DNA from 2 places in the Niameybacter sp. genome. Region 1 is predicted to be linked to the other one. Evidence: predicted binding sites of a transcription regulator. Region 1 holds the regulator's gene; the other holds the start of a gene.
The links. The regulator Rex, encoded in region 1, represses fermentation and respiration genes when NADH is low (regulators of the CRP and FNR family bind a similar motif). The targets are predictions, from matches to a motif close to ATTGTTAANTANTTAACAAT.
Positions count from the first base shown of each region.

Region 1 (4,440 bases):
AGCATGATTTTAGCGAGAGCTACACGGCCCTTTTCACCACCACTTAAAGCACGAATAGGCTTAAATACATCTTCACCTGTGAAAAGGAAGCTAGCTAACATATTACGAATTTCTGTATTTGTAAGATCAGGATAGGTATGTTGAATTTCTTCCATAATAGTAGCACTTAAGTCTAGAGTAGCATGCTCTTGGTCATAGTAACCAATATGTACGTTAGCACCTAGAGCGATAGTACCATTAGAGATATCCGAAGTCCCCATAATCATACGGAAGAGAGTTGTTTTACCGATACCATTTGGGCCTACAATAGCAACTTTTTCTCCGCGTTTGATGTCAAAGTCAATTCCACTAAAAAGTGTGCCATCTTCAAAAGATTTAGCAAGTGATTTGACTGTAAGGACATCATTTCCACTTGTAATACGTGGACTTAACACTAAGTTCATGGGTTTGTCATCAATCATAGGTAAGTCTATAATTTCTATTTTATCTAAAAGTTTTTCACGGCTTCTAGCACGTTTAATAGATTTTTCTCGATTAAACTGACGTAGCTTTGCAATGACAGCACGTTGTTTAGCTATTTCTTGTTGTTGCTTCTCATACTGATGCATAGCTGCTTCATAAACTTTTTCACTTTCAATAATAAAGTGACTGTAGTTCCCATTATAGACCATAGCGCGTCCAAACTCTAAGTGAATGACTTTAGTAACAACACGATCTAAGAAGTAGCGATCATGAGAGATAATAAGTACTGCCCCTTTGTAGCTTCTTAAGTAGTTTTCAAGCCACTCTGTAGCAGCAATATCTAAATGGTTAGTGGGCTCATCTAGAAGAAGTAAATCAGGTTCTTCTAAAAGAAGCTTAGCAAGTGCTACACGTGTTTTTTGTCCACCTGATAGCGTAGTGATAGGCTGATTGTAGATTTCTTCTTTTAGACCAAGCCCTTTAAGCACACCTTTTACTAAACTTTTATATTCATAGCCTTTTTTGTTTTCAAAAGTCATACGTAGTGCATCATAAGTGTGGGTAAGCTCCATGGAATGTGTTCTTGCAATTTCTTCTTCCATTTGATGTAGCTTTTCTTCTAAAGCAATGACTTCATCAAAAACATGCAAAAGCTCTTCGTAAACACTATGAGTAGAGTTAAATTGCATGTTTTGTTCTAAATAGCCAAGTGTTGCACCTTTGGCAAAGAAAAGGTCGCCGCCGTCGCAAGACAGTTCTCCTGTTAAAATTCTAAATAAAGTTGTTTTACCAGCCCCGTTATTTCCAACAAGGGCAACTTTTTCCGTATCTTCTATATGAAATGAAATATCTTTTAACACAACTTCTTCGTTAAAAGATTTACGTATACTATGGCAGTTAGCAATCATAAGTGAACCTCCTCGTTAATGTAGTTTCATATTAACAGAAAATCAGTAAAAATAAAAGTCAAGAATAGAAGGTGCAGATTGACAAAAAAAAAACTAAAATGCTATACTAGACTAATAGAAAGAGAAGGAGGTAAAGATGTGACTGAAGAGAGAAAAATTTCTATGGCAGTAATTCGTAGATTACCAAGATATTATAGAAATTTAGCAGAATTACTAGACAATGGTGTAACTAAAATATCTTCTAGAGAATTAAGTGAGAGAATGAAAGTTACAGCTTCTCAAATTAGACAGGATCTTAACAACTTCGGCGGTTTTGGACAGCAAGGATATGGATATAATGTAGAATATTTACACAAAGAAATAGGAAAAATACTAGGACTTGAAAAAACACATAGTATGATTATTGTAGGGGTAGGTAATTTAGGTCAGGCCCTTGCAAACTATACAACTTTTGCAAAACGTGGTTTTAATTTAATCGGATTATTTGATGTCAATCCAAGACTTGTAGGTATGAGTATTCGTGGCCTAGAAGTTATGGATATTGACCAGATGGAAGCGTTCGTAAAAGAACATAAAGTAGATATTGCCATTTTGACAATGCCTAAGACAAAAGTCAAAGAAACAGCTGAGAATTTGGCTAATTGGGGTGTAAGAGGACTTTGGAACTTCTCACCTGTAGATTTATTTGTACCAGATGGTGTACAAGTTGAGAACGTACATCTTTCACATTCATTAATGACGCTTGCGTATAAGATTAATGAAGGCGAAGAATAATTATGAGATTTTATTTAAATACTTCCAAGTAAGACGATAACATAGTCTTGCTTGGAAGTATTTTTGCTAAATAAAACTATTTAGGTAACTTTTACGTGACGATATATAAAGTACAGCAAGATAAAGAAAGAGAAAAAATGGTCAAAGGGGTTATAGATAAAAACTAGTATACGGTTAAGGTGTTGATAGCTAATGATTTGATCCAACAAAAGGAGAAAGAGCTTATAGGCTATTTAAAAGAGCAAGGCAATTTAACCTTTACTAGTACTTACATAATATAGTAGGCTATAAGCATATTGATAAATTGGATAAGAAGTTGGGGGATTCTAAAAAGTGATAGTAGGAATAGGGAATGATATAGTAGAAGTAGAACGTATTAAAAAAGTAGCTTTACGTACGCCAGCCTTTTTGGAGAAACTTTTGACAATAAATGAGAAAACACGTTTAGTAACTGGGGATAAGCTACAGTTTGAATCTATAGCAGGTGTATTTGCGGCTAAAGAAGCAGTGAGTAAGGCATTAGGTACGGGGTTTGTAAATTTTGAAGTAAAGGACATTGAAGTGACAAAGGATACAAAGGGAAAACCAGAGATTCAACTTCATGGAGGAGCCTTGATACTAGCGAGAGAGCTCGGGATTACGCACATACATCTTAGTATTTCACATACAAAAGATTATGCTACGGCTTTTGTGATTGCAGAAAAGGGGAATGTAGATGAAACTTGCAACAAAAAGTGAAATGAATCAGCTAGATCAAGAGGCACTAATCAAGTATCATATTCCAAGCCTGCTACTTATGGAACAAGCAGCGAGTAGGCTTTTTGAATACGTTGTGGCTCATCATAAAGGCAAACGCATCCTTATTCTATGCGGACCTGGAAATAATGGAGGAGATGGCTTAGCTCTAGCAAGACAACTTGTATGCTTAGGTGGTATGCAGGTGAGAATTGGCCTTGCAACAACTTTAGACAAGCTTTCAAAGGATGGAAAGTGCTATTATGCTATTTGTGAAAAGTTGGGGATACCTTGTGTGAACGTATTGATAGATAGGAAACAGCAAGAGGAACACATGGAATGGGCAGAGGTAATAGTAGATGGTATTTTTGGAACTGGACTTACAAGGAATGTAGAAGGGGACTTAGCGATGCTTCTTCAACAAGTTAACAAGGTAAATGCCTTTAAACTGAGCATTGATATGCCTTCAGGGATTGCATGTGATACAGGAGATGTATTAGGTGAAGCAATTAGGGCAGATTGCACCATCACTTTTCAAATGGGAAAGGTAGGGCAGTTTTTATATCCTGGCATGACTTATATAGGGGAGTTGAGAATTGTAGAAATTGGTATTCCAGGTCAGCTTGTAGAGGAAATGAGAGGAAAATACTGTGCTATTGATAAGACACTCGTGCAGAAGTTATTGCCTGATCGCCCAGTAAGGAGTAACAAAGGAAGTTATGGAAAAGTGTTAATGATAGGCGGACAAAAAGGGATGAGTGGAGCAATTTGTATGGCAAGCCTCGGAGCTATGCGTGTAGGGGCAGGAGTGGTAACTATAGCAGTACCTACAAGTTTGACAGATATAGTAGAACAAAAGGTGACAGAAGCTATGACGCTGCCTCTTCCAGAATGGCAGGGACACTTAGCAAAAGAGGCTGCAGAGGTGATACACGCTTGTATTAAAAACTACTCTGTAGTTAGTATAGGCCCAGGACTTGGTCGAGGAGAGGATTTGCAAAAGATCATGGAGGTTGTAGTACAAAGTGATAAACCACTTGTAATTGATGCAGATGGTCTACATGCTCTCAAGCCACATCTTGAAAAGCTAAAGCAGCGTACGGCTCCAGTTATTCTTACCCCACACGTAGGAGAAATGAGTGCATTATGTGGTGTAGGTATTCCAGAAATTTTGAATAGCCCCGTAGAATATGCCAGGACTTTTAGCGAGACATATAATGTAATTGTAGTCCTCAAGTTAGAACGTATGATTGTAGCAGTGCCAAGACAAGATACTATTTATATTAATACTAAGGGGCATCAAGCGATTGCAAAAGGTGGGGCTGGAGATGTACTCACAGGTTTTGTTACAGGGTTGTTAGCTTGTAGCAAACAACCAGAATCTGCCACGCTACTAGGATGTTACTTACATGGCGATACAACTAAGAGGCTTGTAGCCTATAAGGGCGAGTACAGTGTACTCCCTACGGATTTATTAGAGTATGTAGGAGAAAGCTTTAAGGATATAATGAGTTTATAAAGTTTATCATATATTAACCTTCAGAGGAGTATATTAATTATA
Region 1 is NZ_JAVVQU010000017.1:37,440-41,879, forward strand. It holds gene RRY75_RS06505 (ABC-F family ATP-binding cassette domain-containing protein) at 1-1,370, opposite strand, end outside; gene RRY75_RS06510 (redox-sensing transcriptional repressor Rex) at 1,509-2,144, shown strand; gene RRY75_RS06515 (holo-ACP synthase) at 2,478-2,882, shown strand; gene RRY75_RS06520 (NAD(P)H-hydrate dehydratase) at 2,860-4,398, shown strand.

Region 2 (4,440 bases), on a different contig from region 1:
CCTTATCCAGCTGTAGATGGCAATGTGATGCGTGTTCTTTCAAGACAATTCCTTATAGAAGAGGACATAGCTATTGCTAAAACCCGTAAGATTTTTGAAGCAAAAGTCATGTCCTTAATGCCAGCAGATGCTAGAAACTTTAACCAAGCTTTGATGGAGTTAGGTGCACTGATTTGCACACCTAAAAACCCCAAATGCGAGAGTTGCCCGATGCAAAGCTTATGCTTAGCATATGAGGAGGGTGTACAGATGGAATATCCTGTTAAGACAGGAAAAGTAAAGGCAGAACCAGAATTTTATAAGGCATTGGTAATTCGAGAAGGCGATAACATTTACTTAGAAAAAAGAAAGGATGAAGGGCTATTAGCCTCTTTATGGGGGACACCTCTTGTCACTTTAGAACAGTGGGTAGAAATAGAGAAGATGGGCCTTCAATATGAAGTTTTAGAGCAGGTCAAACATGTATTTACACATCGTATATGGATGATGAGTCCAGTTGTTATAACCTACAATGAACAAGTAGAAAAAATAATATGTAATATATTGCAAAACACTGGAGAGTTTGTGCCAAAAAGCCTCATAAAGACCTATCCTGTAGCGACGGCATTTACAAAGATTTTGAGAAAGTTATAATAAATATTAAATTATGGGTAGAAATTTTCTAAAACTATAGTATAATAAAAACATATCAATTATATGATATTTCCATTTCACTTAGGATTAAGAGATGAAGTAAGAATTATACGCTTGTCTAGTAAAGCCTCTAGAGGCTTTACTAGACAAGCGTAGACTGTACTCTATCTCTTGGTTCTACAAACAAACTTATATAAGTACTCAAAAAGAGTGGATTCAGAATGAGGTTCTGATGTCGCTCTTTTTTTATGCCTTGATGTTGGAGGTAAGTGCATTTAATAGGAAAGGATTAATGTAGAAATAAGGTAAATAATATGCTATAATTAGAGGATAATGAATGACTTATAGAGGAGGGCAGGCTATGTTAGAGGAACTTAAGACTTTTATACAAGTAGTTAAATACCGCAATTTTACAAAGGCGGCGAAAAAGGTAAATTTATCTCAGCCTACAGTAAGTTTGCATATTAAAAGGCTTGAGCACTATTTTGATACTACCCTCATTACTAGATCAAGTAAAAGTAAAGAAGTGTTGATTACAAAACAGGGGCAGATGTTATATGATAGAGGACAGGATTTAATAGCAGAAATAGATTGTTTGAAAAATGACTTGTTGCAAATAAGTCACCATACAAAGAAAAAAATTATAGTAGGGGCAAGTAAGACTATAGGCGATTATTATTTGCCACCACTTATTGGTGTGTTTTCTGAACAGTATCCCCATGTGCAGTTGGAGATCCTTATAGAAAATACAGCCCACATATGTGAGATGATGAATGAAGGGGAAATACAGATCGGATTAATTGAAGGTATAGACCCTTATTATGATTTTCAAAGAGACTACTTCTATGAAGATAAAATGGTTGTAGCAGTAAGTAACCAATCAGAGCTTGCCAATAATACGATTGCATTAGAAGATTTAAACAATCAGATTTGGATTAGTAGGGAAGAAGGTTCTGGCACAGAAGAATATTTACAACTCTTTTTGAAGATGCACCACATTACACCTAAAAATATGATTATCTTTAATAGTAACTATGCTGTGAAAGAAGCGGTGAAAAATGGATTGGGCATTACCATTATATCAGAATGTGTAGTAAGTCATGCAGCATTTGATAAAGAGCTCACTATACTTCCATTAGATATACAACCTAGGCGTAACTATTCTTATATCTTGCCAAAAGATAAAGAGCTAGATGAAGATATAGAGGCTTTCTTAAATATATTAAAAAATAGAGTGTTACCTGTAGACAGGTAGCACTCTATTTTTATATGTTATAAAAATATCAGGGGTCAATAGGGTAAACCATTATAAAATATAATAGTTAGCATTATAATGTTAAATTGTAAAGTTCTGTTAAGCTATAGGCATTGTTAAGAAATTATCATATAATAGAGATACAGCGCTCCGTTAAAAATATAACGGAGGGAATATGCGAATGGAGGACAAGAAGATGGGCTATAAATTAAGCTTTGAAACGGTTAACAGTCTCTTTGATGAATTAAGAAAAGAGTACAAAATTTATGCACCAAAAAGATTTCCAAAAGCAGGACGTTACTCAGACCAAGATATTATCCGTTATGCTGAAATCAAAAATGTAGAAGAAATCGTATTTGATGAAAAATCAGATTATCCAGCAAAAGATGTGGTTTCACCAATCACACAAACTTTATTCTACTTTACAGAAGATGAATATCGTGAAGCTAAAATTCATGATAAAAAAGTTTTAATCTTTGCTAGACCTTGTGATATCAATGCACAAATGAACCAAGATAAAATTTTCTTAGAAAATGGATTTGAGGATACATTCTACAAACGTATGAGAGAAAAAGTAAACTACGTAATGATGGAGTGTTCTTCAAGTGAAGATACATGTTTCTGTTGTTCAATGGGAACAAACAAAACAGATAACTATGCTGTAGCTGCTCGTTTTGAAGATGGAGAAGTTCTCTTCAATGTTAAAAATGAAGCTTTTGCTACTTACTTTGCAGGGAATGAAGAAGCTGATTACACAGTTAAATTCATCGAAGAAAACCAAACAAAAGTAACAATGCCAACTATTCCAAACAAAGAAGTTCTTAACAAACTTAAAGAACATGAAATGTGGAATGAATTCAACAAACGCTGTATCAGTTGTGGTAGCTGTACAATCGCATGTAGCACATGTACATGTTTCACAACAACAGATATTGCTTACAATGAAAATGGTTCAGTAGGTGAAAGAAGAAGAACTGCTGCATCTTGTCAAGTTAAAGGATTTGACTCAATGGCTGGTGGACATGACTTCAGAAAAACAACTGCTGCGCGTTACAGATACAAAACATTACATAAAATCCATGATTACAACGAAAAATTTGGCGAAGGTCATATGTGTGTAGGTTGTGGTAGATGTACTGAAAGATGTCCAGAGTTCATTTCATTCTCAGCGACAATCGAAAAAGTAAACAAAGCTGTAAAAGAAATTTGCGGAGGTGAATGTAATGCATAATGAATTAATGCCAAAAGCTTATGAAATTATTAGTGTAACAAAAGAAACTAACACTGAATATACATTCAAAATGAAAACTGACCTTCCAATTGAACATGGTCAATTCTTACAACTTTCAATCCCTAAAGTAGGGGAAGCACCAATCTCAGTAAGTGATTTTGGTGAAGGTTGGATGGATTTCACAATCCGTAACGTTGGTAAAGTAACTAACGAAATCTTCGAACTTGAAGCAGGAGACCAATTATTCCTTCGTGGTGCATACGGTAAAGGTTGGCCAGTAGACCAATTTAAAGGTAAAAATATCGTAATCATCGCTGGTGGTACAGGTGTTGCTCCAGTTAAAAGTATGATCAACAAATTTGCAAATGAAGAAGGCTTTGTAGAAAGCGTAAACATCATTGCAGGTTTTAAAGATGAAGAGGGTATCCTTTTCAAAGATACGCTTAAAGTTTGGGAAGAAAAATTCAACACAATCTACACATTAGATAGAGATGAAAAAGAAGGATTTAGAACAGGTCTTGTAACTAAATTCATCGAAGAAATTCCATTCAAAGATTTCGGTGACAACTACGAAGTCGTAATCGTTGGACCACCAATCATGATGCACTTTGCAGGCCTTGAATGTGTAAAACAAGGTATTCCAGACGAAAAAATCTGGGTTTCATTCGAAAGAAAAATGTCATGTGCTATCGGTAAATGTGGACACTGTCGTATCGATGAGACATATGTATGTCTTGAAGGACCAGTATTCAACTACACAGTAGCGAAAAAATTAATTGACTAGGAGGCCACACAATGAATCATGATATTGATGTAAAAGCAACCAGAATAAACTGTTTCCGTCAATCTAAAATAGCTGGAGAATTCATGTTACAATTACGTGTTCCAGGTTCTATTATCGATGCGAAACATTTACAAGCTGTACAACATATAGCACAAACTTGGGGTGATGGTTCATTCCATATTGGGATGAGACATACACTTAATATACCAGGTATTAAATATGCAAGTATTCCAGAAGTTAATGAATACATTAATGAATACATTAGAGAAGTAGAAGTAGTAAACTGTGATGCAGACATGGAAACATGTGGTAAAGGTTACCCAACAATAGGGGCACGTAACATTATGTCTTGTATCGGTAACACACACTGTATTAAAGCAAACGTTAATACACATGAACTTGCTAAAAAACTTGAAAAAGAAATTTTCCCAAGTCACTACCACATTAAATCAACTATTTCAGGTTGTCCAAATGACTGTGGTAAAGCACACTTCAATGACTTTGGTGTAATTGGTATTGCTAAAATGGAATACGATA
Region 2 is NZ_JAVVQU010000031.1:32,567-37,006, reverse strand. It holds gene mutY (A/G-specific adenine glycosylase) at 1-633, shown strand, start outside; gene RRY75_RS09650 (LysR family transcriptional regulator) at 995-1,888, shown strand; gene asrA (anaerobic sulfite reductase subunit AsrA) at 2,085-3,119, shown strand; gene asrB (anaerobic sulfite reductase subunit AsrB) at 3,112-3,903, shown strand; gene asrC (sulfite reductase subunit C) at 3,915-4,440, shown strand, end outside.
Region 2: a site for Rex is predicted at 2,001-2,020, ahead of asrA (anaerobic sulfite reductase subunit AsrA). Genes of this name have one in related genera too.